Regions from separate parts of the Bilifractor sp. HCP3S3_D3 genome, predicted to be linked through region 2. Evidence: predicted binding sites of a transcription regulator. Region 2 holds the regulator's gene; the other holds the start of a gene.
The links. The regulator Rex, encoded in region 2, represses fermentation and respiration genes when NADH is low (regulators of the CRP and FNR family bind a similar motif). The targets are predictions, from matches to a motif close to ATTGTTAANTANTTAACAAT.

Region 1: a site for Rex is predicted at 1,931-1,950, ahead of ACTNDI_RS08220 (4Fe-4S dicluster domain-containing protein). Genes of this name have one in related genera too.

What each region holds. Positions count from the first base shown of each region.
Region 1 covers NZ_JBQHWP010000011.1:80,845-85,305, forward strand. The annotation lists gene mgtE (magnesium transporter) at 1-57, shown strand, start outside; gene ACTNDI_RS08215 (bifunctional hydroxymethylpyrimidine kinase/phosphomethylpyrimidine kinase) at 206-1,090, opposite strand; gene ACTNDI_RS08220 (4Fe-4S dicluster domain-containing protein) at 1,419-1,817, opposite strand; gene ACTNDI_RS08225 (NAD(P)-dependent oxidoreductase) at 2,459-3,445, shown strand; gene ACTNDI_RS08230 (Na+/H+ antiporter NhaC family protein) at 4,099-4,461, shown strand, end outside.
Region 2 covers NZ_JBQHWP010000008.1:112,909-117,369, reverse strand. The annotation lists gene ACTNDI_RS06635 (YebC/PmpR family DNA-binding transcriptional regulator) at 1-654, opposite strand, end outside; gene ACTNDI_RS06630 (NAD(P)H-hydrate dehydratase) at 976-2,496, opposite strand; gene ACTNDI_RS06625 (redox-sensing transcriptional repressor Rex) at 2,700-3,341, opposite strand; gene ACTNDI_RS06620 (ABC-F family ATP-binding cassette domain-containing protein) at 3,528-4,461, shown strand, end outside.

The sequences.
Region 1 (4,461 bases), on a different contig from region 2:
TTCTTTATCTTCCTCGGACTGGCCAAGCTCACCCTTCCGTTGCTCCTCGGCGCCTGAGACCGTCTGAATTTGCAGCGATAGCGTATGTCTGTCTGAGTTTGCGGCCATAGCGTATGTCCGGCTGAATTTCCAGTCAGGTCATGGCTGCCCATCCTCTGAGCAAAAGACGTGAAGACCGGAGTCTGAGAGAGCCATGCATATTTCGTCAGCGAATGTCAGAGCGTATGTCCGGCATCAGCATCGGCAGATACTTTTCATAATTAATTCCGTCGAGGAAGGAAGTGCCGGCTGCGATGGAGTCGTGAACGCCGGCGGACAGAAAGTCTCCGGCAGTCCTGACGGTTCTGTCCCAGCTCCATCCGTTGAGACGTCCGCCGAGGACAATGGCGGCGAAAAGATCGCCGGTTCCGGAAAAGTGCCCTTTTTCGTGCGGGAAGAGATACAGAGCTTCTCCCTCGCTGTTCACAAGCAGATTGCCGATCTTCGGTTGTGTTCCGTCAGCGGAGTGACTGCAGAGCTCCCCGGATAAACCCGTGACGAGAATTGTTTTTCCCGGCTTGTTCAGAAGGGAACGGGCCCGGTCCCGGATCTGTTCCAGAAGCGACGCTGCGGGAGAGGAAAGAAGTTCTGCGGGTTCGGCGCCGGTCAGAAGACAGAGCTCTGTGATGTTTGGGGTCAGGATATCGGCCTGTTTGGCGAGAACCTTCATGTCGCGGAGCAGATCGGGCGAAAAATTTGCGTAGGTGAAGCCGTCATCTCCCATGACAGGATCGACCAGAAGTGTGGTTTCTCCGCTTTTGAAATGCTTCAGGAAATCTCTGACGAAAGAGGTCTGAGAGGAATCCGCCAGATAGCCGGTCAGAATGCCGTCGAAGCGGGCATGGAGCGAGGACCAGTGCGAGAGATAATGCGGCAGGTCCGCGGTGCAGTCTCTGGAGTAGTATCCCGTGTATTCGGTCTGTGCCGTCAGTACAGCGGTTGGTACCGGATTCACGGAAATTCCCATGGCGGAGAGAACCGAAATATCCGCCACCAGAGAACAGCGTCCCATGCCGGAGAGGTCGTTAATTGCGGCTGTTTTCTTAATCATTGAGCAATTCCTTTCAAATTTCATCTCAATCAATTCAATCATCAATCCTTATATTTTATAAGATTGGATCAGTAAAGATATAATCAGTACTCACTAATTTTTCACACCCAGTAAACTACCATATGTTACATCGTGGCACAAACGGTATAAGCTACGGATTGCTCCGTGCTACGCACTCCCGCAATCTATAGGCATTCGAATACAGCCTCTTACGTGCGCTTCGCGGCAGGCAGCCTGTCTGCGTTTTCGAAGAGCGGATACAACAGACGCCCGGTGAGGGACCCGCTTGCGCGGTGTGCCTTCACCGGGCGTCTGTCGCTCCGGGCTATTACTTTTCTTCAATAAACAGGCAGTCCATCGGGCAGGCCTGCGCACACTTGCCGCAGGCAATGCACTTGAATGCCTTTTCGGTTGCGGGATCCTTTCTCATCACATGCATCGGGCAGACCTCAACGCAGGTTCCGCAGCCTGTGCAGAGTTTCTTGTTCACCATGTAAACGCCGAATTTGTTCTGTGTGATAGCGTTCTGCGGGCAGTTCCGGGCACACTTGCCGCACTGAATACAGGTTACCGGTTTGGTCTCGAAGGGGAATACTTCGTTTACCGTCTCGATCCGCAGAGCGGCAAGATCCAGATCGTCGCTCTTGAAATAGGTATTCGCACATACCTGAACGCAGGTGAGGCAGTTCATGCACTCGGCTTCTTTGTTAACCTTCAGACGTTTCATAACTTGACATCCTCCTTGTCAATAGAAATAGTACTGCATTTCCCTTTTGCGGTGAATACCGCAAAAAAACACCCAGAGTCATCACTTCTGAGTCTGTTTCAGATTACCGAAAGATTGTGCAATATTTAACATACTTTCATAGTATTAATCTATCGTATTCAGGATATTTCGTCAATACGGGAATAGCATAATCAGGCAATTTTCTGTACCGAATCAACAAAAAAATCAGAAGAGCTTCCTGAAAATATGACGAATCTGCACAGCAGGCAGGTAAGGACAGATAGATTTTGTCTTGTTGTTCGGCGCTTCTGGTCTTGAACCTTCTGATGACAGAAGTGCATAATAGAAAAATCGACAGAAGAACAGACATGGAAGAACGGGTATCAGAGGAACAACCGGCGGAGGTACAAGTTCCGGCAGCTCAGCGGATACATTGTGCCACACACTGTATAAGCTACGGATTGCTCCGTGCTTCGCACTTTCGCAATCCTACAGGTATGAGGCTTTCGCGCGTTCGCGCTTCATCCTCATACCTGTTGCCTTCGAAATCGCATACAGTCTCTTACGCGCGCTTCGCGTGCGACGATCCTGTCTGCGTTTTCGAAGAGCTTATACAGTAGATATATGAAAGGGAATTATTGATGAAGGTTTTACATATCGGGGAAAAGGGAAATATTGAGAAGTACGCAGCCGGAAACCCGTATCTCTCCAGGCTGGAGATCATAGACATGCCGAGGGGGCTGACGGATATCGAGTACCTTTCCCAGGCAAAGGATGCGGATTACATTGTAGCGGATGCCATCTCGAGGGTATCCGGTGACCTGATCGCCGGGATGCCGAATCTCAGGATGATTCACTCTGAGGGAGTGGCTTATGACCAGATCGACACAGAGGCGGCTGCTGATCGCGGGATCTATGTCTGCAGCAGTCAGGGAATGAATGCTTCCGCGGTAGCGGAGCAGACGGTTCTTCTGATGGTTGGAATGCTGCGGGATGTGGTGAACGGAGACCAGGCGGTCCGGGACGGACGGCAGATTCAGGTAAAAGGCGGATATATCCGGTCAGGATCGCTGAGGGAGCTGTCTGACTGCACGGTCGGGCTGGTGGGATTCGGAAATATTGCCAGGCGTACCGCACATCTTCTGAAGGCTTACGGAACGCGTGATATTTTCTATTATAAAAGACATCCCCTCTCGGCAGAGAGGGAGAAGGAGTACGGCGTGCAATATCTGCCGCTGGACAGATTGCTGGAACAGAGCGATATTGTCAGTCTGCACCTTCCCGTTACGCCCGAAACGGAATACATGGCGGACTTTGATTTCTTCCACAAGATGAAGGAGGGATCATATTTCGTGAATACATCCAGGGGAGAGCTTGTGGAGGATGATGCGCTGATTCACGCCCTGGCATCCGGAAAGCTGGCAATGGCCGGACTGGATACCCTCGACTGCGAGCCGGTGCAGAAGGATCATGTGCTGCTCGAACAGCCGCGGGAGATTTCGCGAAGGATTATTTTCAGTCCGCACATCGGCGGAATCACCGGCGCTTCCTTTGCCCGCAGCATGACGATGGTGCTAGAGGATATCAAAACTGTCGAAGAAGGCGGAAGACCGGCGCGAGCCGTGTGATCGCTGCCCACGGATAACGTTAAGTCATGGAATTTCTGCTCTTCAGAAAAACCGCGGGCCGATAACCTAACTGATTTCTGTTGAAAAAAACTAAGGCAGAGCGGCAGTATAAGGAATTTGAAGAGGCCGATAACCTAACTGATTTCTGTTAAAAAAATACCGGACCGCGGGTATTGTCATACTGCAAAAAGGTTGCTATGATTTTCCTATAAATAAAAGTCAGAGACATCTGTGATACAAGGAAGTATCGTTGGCAGACAGCCGGATACTTCTTTTTTTTTTATCGTATCCTATATTCTGAATACAGACAGTGCAAAGGGGCATGTGGATTTATTCTGCATGCCCTTTTCTGTTTTCGCAGATTTTCCGATAACGCGGAGAGGACTGTCGGTTGAACGATTGGACTCATTGCGTGACATCTGCAAGGCTGTTTGATAGCGCGGAGAGAGCTGTCGATTGGACTCGTTGCGTGACATCTGCAAGGCTGTTTGATAATGCGGAGAGGACTGTCGCACACGAAGCGCGAGGAAGATTGTACACGGTTTTTGGATTGTGTATATTGTGTTATATATCGTGTTGTGTATCGGGTATTCAGAGACGTCTCTCCAGAGTAACTGTTGATTGGTTTTTGGATAAGTAGTGAGGTGAAGCACATGTCAACCGGTTTACTTTCAGTATTTATTATCCTGGCTATTATCGTTATTGCGGTCTTGACAAAAAGGTGCGCAGAGGTTCTGATTGCAGGATCACTGCTCGCGTGTCTGGTTTATTATAAAGGGAGTTTCCTGACAAAGTGGTGTCAGCTCATCCAGGACACACTCGCTGAAAATGTCTGGATCATCATCGTCTGCGGACTGTTCGGCAGCCTGATTGCGCTGCTGACGGCATCGAAGGGAAGCTATGGATTTTCACGGCTTGTTTCCAAATTTTGCAACACGGAACGCAAGACGTTATTTACTTCCTTCATTCTGGGCATTCTCATCTTTGTAGATGATTATCTGAATGTGTTGACCATC
Region 2 (4,461 bases):
CTTGCGGTCATTCTCATCCGTCAGCGCGGTCTTTGTCTGCGGAAGCATGACGACATCCGCCTCAGACATGACAATGCCCTTCTTCTCGAGAGCTTCCCGAACCGCAGAGAAATCATTCGGAGCAGTCAGGATCTCATAGTAATCTTCCTCTTCATTGAAATCTTCCGCGCCGCAGTCAAGAGCAAGCATCATGAGATCATCTGCGGAACCATCATAATCCTCTTTGCTGACGATGATCTGTCCCTTCTCATCAAACATAAAGGAAACACATCCGGGTGTTCCGACATTTCCGTTTCCCTTTGAAAATGCGCTTCTGACATCTGCTGCCGTGCGGTTCTTGTTGTCTGTAAGTGTCTGGACGATTACGGCAACTCCGCCGGGGCCGTAGCCTTCATAGGTGATGTGCTCATAGTTGTCCGCGTTCGCGGCACCTGCAGCCTTTTCAATACCGCGCTTAATGGTATCGTTCGGCATGTTGTTGGCCTTGGCTTTTGCGATTACATCACGAAGCTTGCTGTTGTTGTCCGGATCCGGTCCGCCCTCTTTCACGGCAATCACGATTTCACGGCCGATGATGGTAAAAATCTTGCCCTTAGCCGCGTCGTTCTTCTCCTTCTTGTGCTTGATGTTCGCAAACTTTGAATGTCCTGACATAAAATTTCACTCCTCATTAAATTGTAAATAGTATATGAATTCAGCGCCGTATACGGTAACCGGCCATGCTGTATACAACACCACAAGCTGTATGCAGAGTCCGGCGGTTTTCATAACTCGCGCTAATTTTAACATTACTTTAAAAATATATCACTGAATGGATGGATCGTCAACCGGCTGCAAAGAGAGTCAAATCGGCTCAACGCAAATACAAAGAGAGTCAAAGCGGCTGCAAAAAGAGTCAAAGCAGCAAAGAAGCAGAAAATTTCAGAGTTCTGTCTCCCTTTGAGGTGACAGCGGAAAAGGCGCGGCGCCGGTTCATCAGAGAAATTCGTGGATGAATTCGAGGATGTTTCCGGCAGTTGCGGAGGCCTCTGAATATTTCTCGGATGCCCGCTCTCCGCATTTTCCGTGAATGTAGACTCCGAGTGCGGCAGCGACACCGGTATAATCTCCGTGCTGCGCGGTCAGACCGGCGATGATTCCGGTCAGGACATCTCCGCTCCCGGCTGTGGATAGTGCGCTGTTGCCGGACCGGTTCAGGAAGCAGCTGCCATTCGGGAGCGCTGTGACCGTTGCGGCGTCTTTCAGAACCACCGTGTTGCGGACCTCCTCGGCAGCATGCCTTGCGATGCTGACGGCAGATGACTTGATATCTGAGGGAGCGATGCCGGTCAGACGGCTCATCTCACCAACGTGTGGTGTGAAAACGGAGGGAAAACGGATTTCCCGAAGGAGGTCGCTGTGCGCCGCAATGAGATTCAGCGCATCAGCGTCAAAAACTGCAGGTATTTTTCTTTCCTGATTCAGACGAAGGAATTCCCGCATAAGAGAAAGCGCCGTATCGCCGGTTCCAAGTCCTGGACCGATCAGTACAGTATCCGCCCATTTCATATCCGCTGCAAGCTGTGGAAAGTCTTTTGCGCCATCCCGGTATGTGGAAATGAGAGCTTCCGGGAACAGTGCGCAGATTGGTGTGCGGTTATTTTCTTCTGTGAAGATTTTCACCATTCCGACACCGGTCAGAAGTGCGGCCTTTGCGGAAAGATATGCCGCCCCGCAGATATTCCGCGATCCGGCGATGACGAGAATCTTCCGGAAGGTTCCCTTGTTGCCCGATTCATCACGCTTCGGGAGATATTCAAGATCACTGTGTTCGATGGTATACAGATGGCAGGCCTTCGTGATTTCTCTGGTAAGCGGAATTCCGATCTGCTTCACTTTGACCTTCCCGGCACAGGCTGCTCCTGGATAGATGTAGAGACCTGCCTTTCCGGTTGTGAACGTGACAGTGAGATCCGCACGGACAGCTGTCCCCATGATCACGCCGGAGTCGGTGTTGACACCGGACGGCATATCGACAGCGGCGACAGGAAGCTCGGAATGATTGATTCGGTCAATAAGTTCGGCATATATTCCGGTGATGTCCCGTTTCAGCCCGATCCCGAAAAGAGCGTCTATAATAAGAGAATAATCCTCCGGATGGAAATCCTCCAGTTCCGCGCCCGGTGTGCTGCGGGCGCGGATGACCGGGATCGGAAAACCCTCGATGATATGAAGCTGCTGTTTCAGCTGGTCACTGAATTTTTCCTCCGGTCCGGCAAGAAAAACCGTGCAGCTGTATCCTTCCTCGCAGAGAACGCGGGCCACAGCGACTCCGTCTCCGCCATTGTTTCCCGTTCCGCAGACGACGAGGATCCGATCCATGTCATACTGCCGTTTTTCAATTTCTGATGCACAGGCAAGTGCCGCCCGCTCCATGAGGACCATGGAAGGCATTCCAGCCGCGACAGCGCTTCGATCCGCGTCCTGATGCTGCCTTGCACTCAAGATCAGTTTCATTCTGTATCCTCCCTTTCTGCTGAAGAACAGCGCAATTCATGAGATCCGATAAACGTTCTCTTCACTGCTCCAATTCATGAGATCCGATAAACGTTCTCTTCTCTGCTCCAATTGATGAGATCCGATAACAATTTTCTTTTCCGTTCCAAAAAGAGCCCCCATCTACGCGAGGGGCTCTTATATCGTCTTGTATCGGCAGGTGTCTACTTCTCTTCGAGTGTCTTGAGGTTGTAGGACAGCCGCATCAGACTTTCGGACAGATGAACATTCTGAACAGCCACATTCTTCGGTACCACAAGGTTCAGATCGGTGTGCGCAAAATTCCAGATGGCGTGAATGCCGTTTTCGATCAGCATCTTGCTTACCTCAATGGCGTATTCCTTTGGGAGAGTCAGCGTCGCGATTTCGACATCATTCTCCCGGAGAAAGGATGGAATCTCGTCCGTCATACGGATTGGAACACCCCGGATGACCTTGCCCTTTAATTCGGGATTATTGTCGAAAAGTCCGATGATACGGAAACTGTTCTTCTCAAAGTTCGTATAATTCGCGAGAGCCTGTCCCAGATGTCCGACACCGATAATGATAATATTGTGTATGCGGTCCAGTCCGAGAATTTTGGCGATCTCCTCTCGAAGATACTGCACATTATAACCGTAGCCCTGCTGCCCGAAACCGCCGAAATTATTCAGATCCTGCCGGATCTGAGAGGCGGTCACCTTCATCTGCTGACTGAGTTCACCGGAAGAAATCCGCTCAACGCCGGCCTCCTGAAGTTCACCGAGATACCGGTAATAACGGGGCAGCCTCTTGATAACGGCTTTCGAAATTTCTTTCTGACTCATAATAAGAAAACCTCCTTGAAGCTACTACCATTATATGTAATTGTCTAATTTTTGTCAAAGTATTTCTCTTTTTCCCGGTGCCCTTGCTTTGTTGTTTTTTTTCGGTATAATTGGAAGGTAAATGCTCCGCCAGAGAAGCGGCGGGACGCAAACAGGAAAAGCTACGAATGTGTGAGGTGGACAGATATGATTCTCTCCTGTCAGAATATCAGCAAGACATTTGGATCAGAGGAAATCCTGAAGGATATTTCCTTTCATATTGAAGAAAGGGACAAGGCCGCTCTGATCGGCGTGAACGGAGCGGGCAAATCGACGCTCCTCCGGATCATTACCGGAGCTCTCAGCCCGGATACCGGAGAAGTCACCGTCACACACGGCAAGACCATGGGATATCTGGCACAGTACCAGGACATGGAATCCGATGAGACGATCTATCAGGAGGTCCGGAAGGCAAAGCAGGATATCCTCGATATGGAGCAGCGTCTGCGGGAAATGGAGCGCCGGATGGACACGGTCACGGGCGAAGAGGCCGTTTCGCTGATGAACCGCTATACAGAGCTGATGCATGAGTTTGAGCTCCAGAACGGATATGCGGCGGAGAGCGAGATCACAGGCGTCCTGAAGGGACTCGGATTTGAGGAAAAAGATTTTGACCGCCGTCTGCGCTCCCTCTCCGGCGGCCAGAAGACACGGGTCGTTCTGGGAAAGCTCCTGCTGACAAAGCCGGATATCCTGCTTCTCGATGAGCCGACCAACCACCTGGATCTCTCCTCCATCGAGTGGCTGGAGAATTTTCTTATCAATTATCCGGGAACTGTGCTCATTGTCTCTCATGACCGGTATTTCCTGAACCGCATCGTCACGCGGGTTATCGAGATCGAAAACGGAAGATCCATGAGCTTCGAGGGAAACTACAACGAATACAGCCGGAAGAAATCAATCGTGCGCAAGGCACAGTACAACGCATGGGCGAAGCAGCAGGCAGAAATCCGTCATCAGGAAGCGGTCATCACCAAGCTGAAGCAGTTTAACCGGGAGAAGTCAATCAAGCGCGCGGAATCCAGAGAAAAAATGCTCGATAAAATGGAGGTTCTGGAGAAGCCGCAGGAAGTCAGCGCGG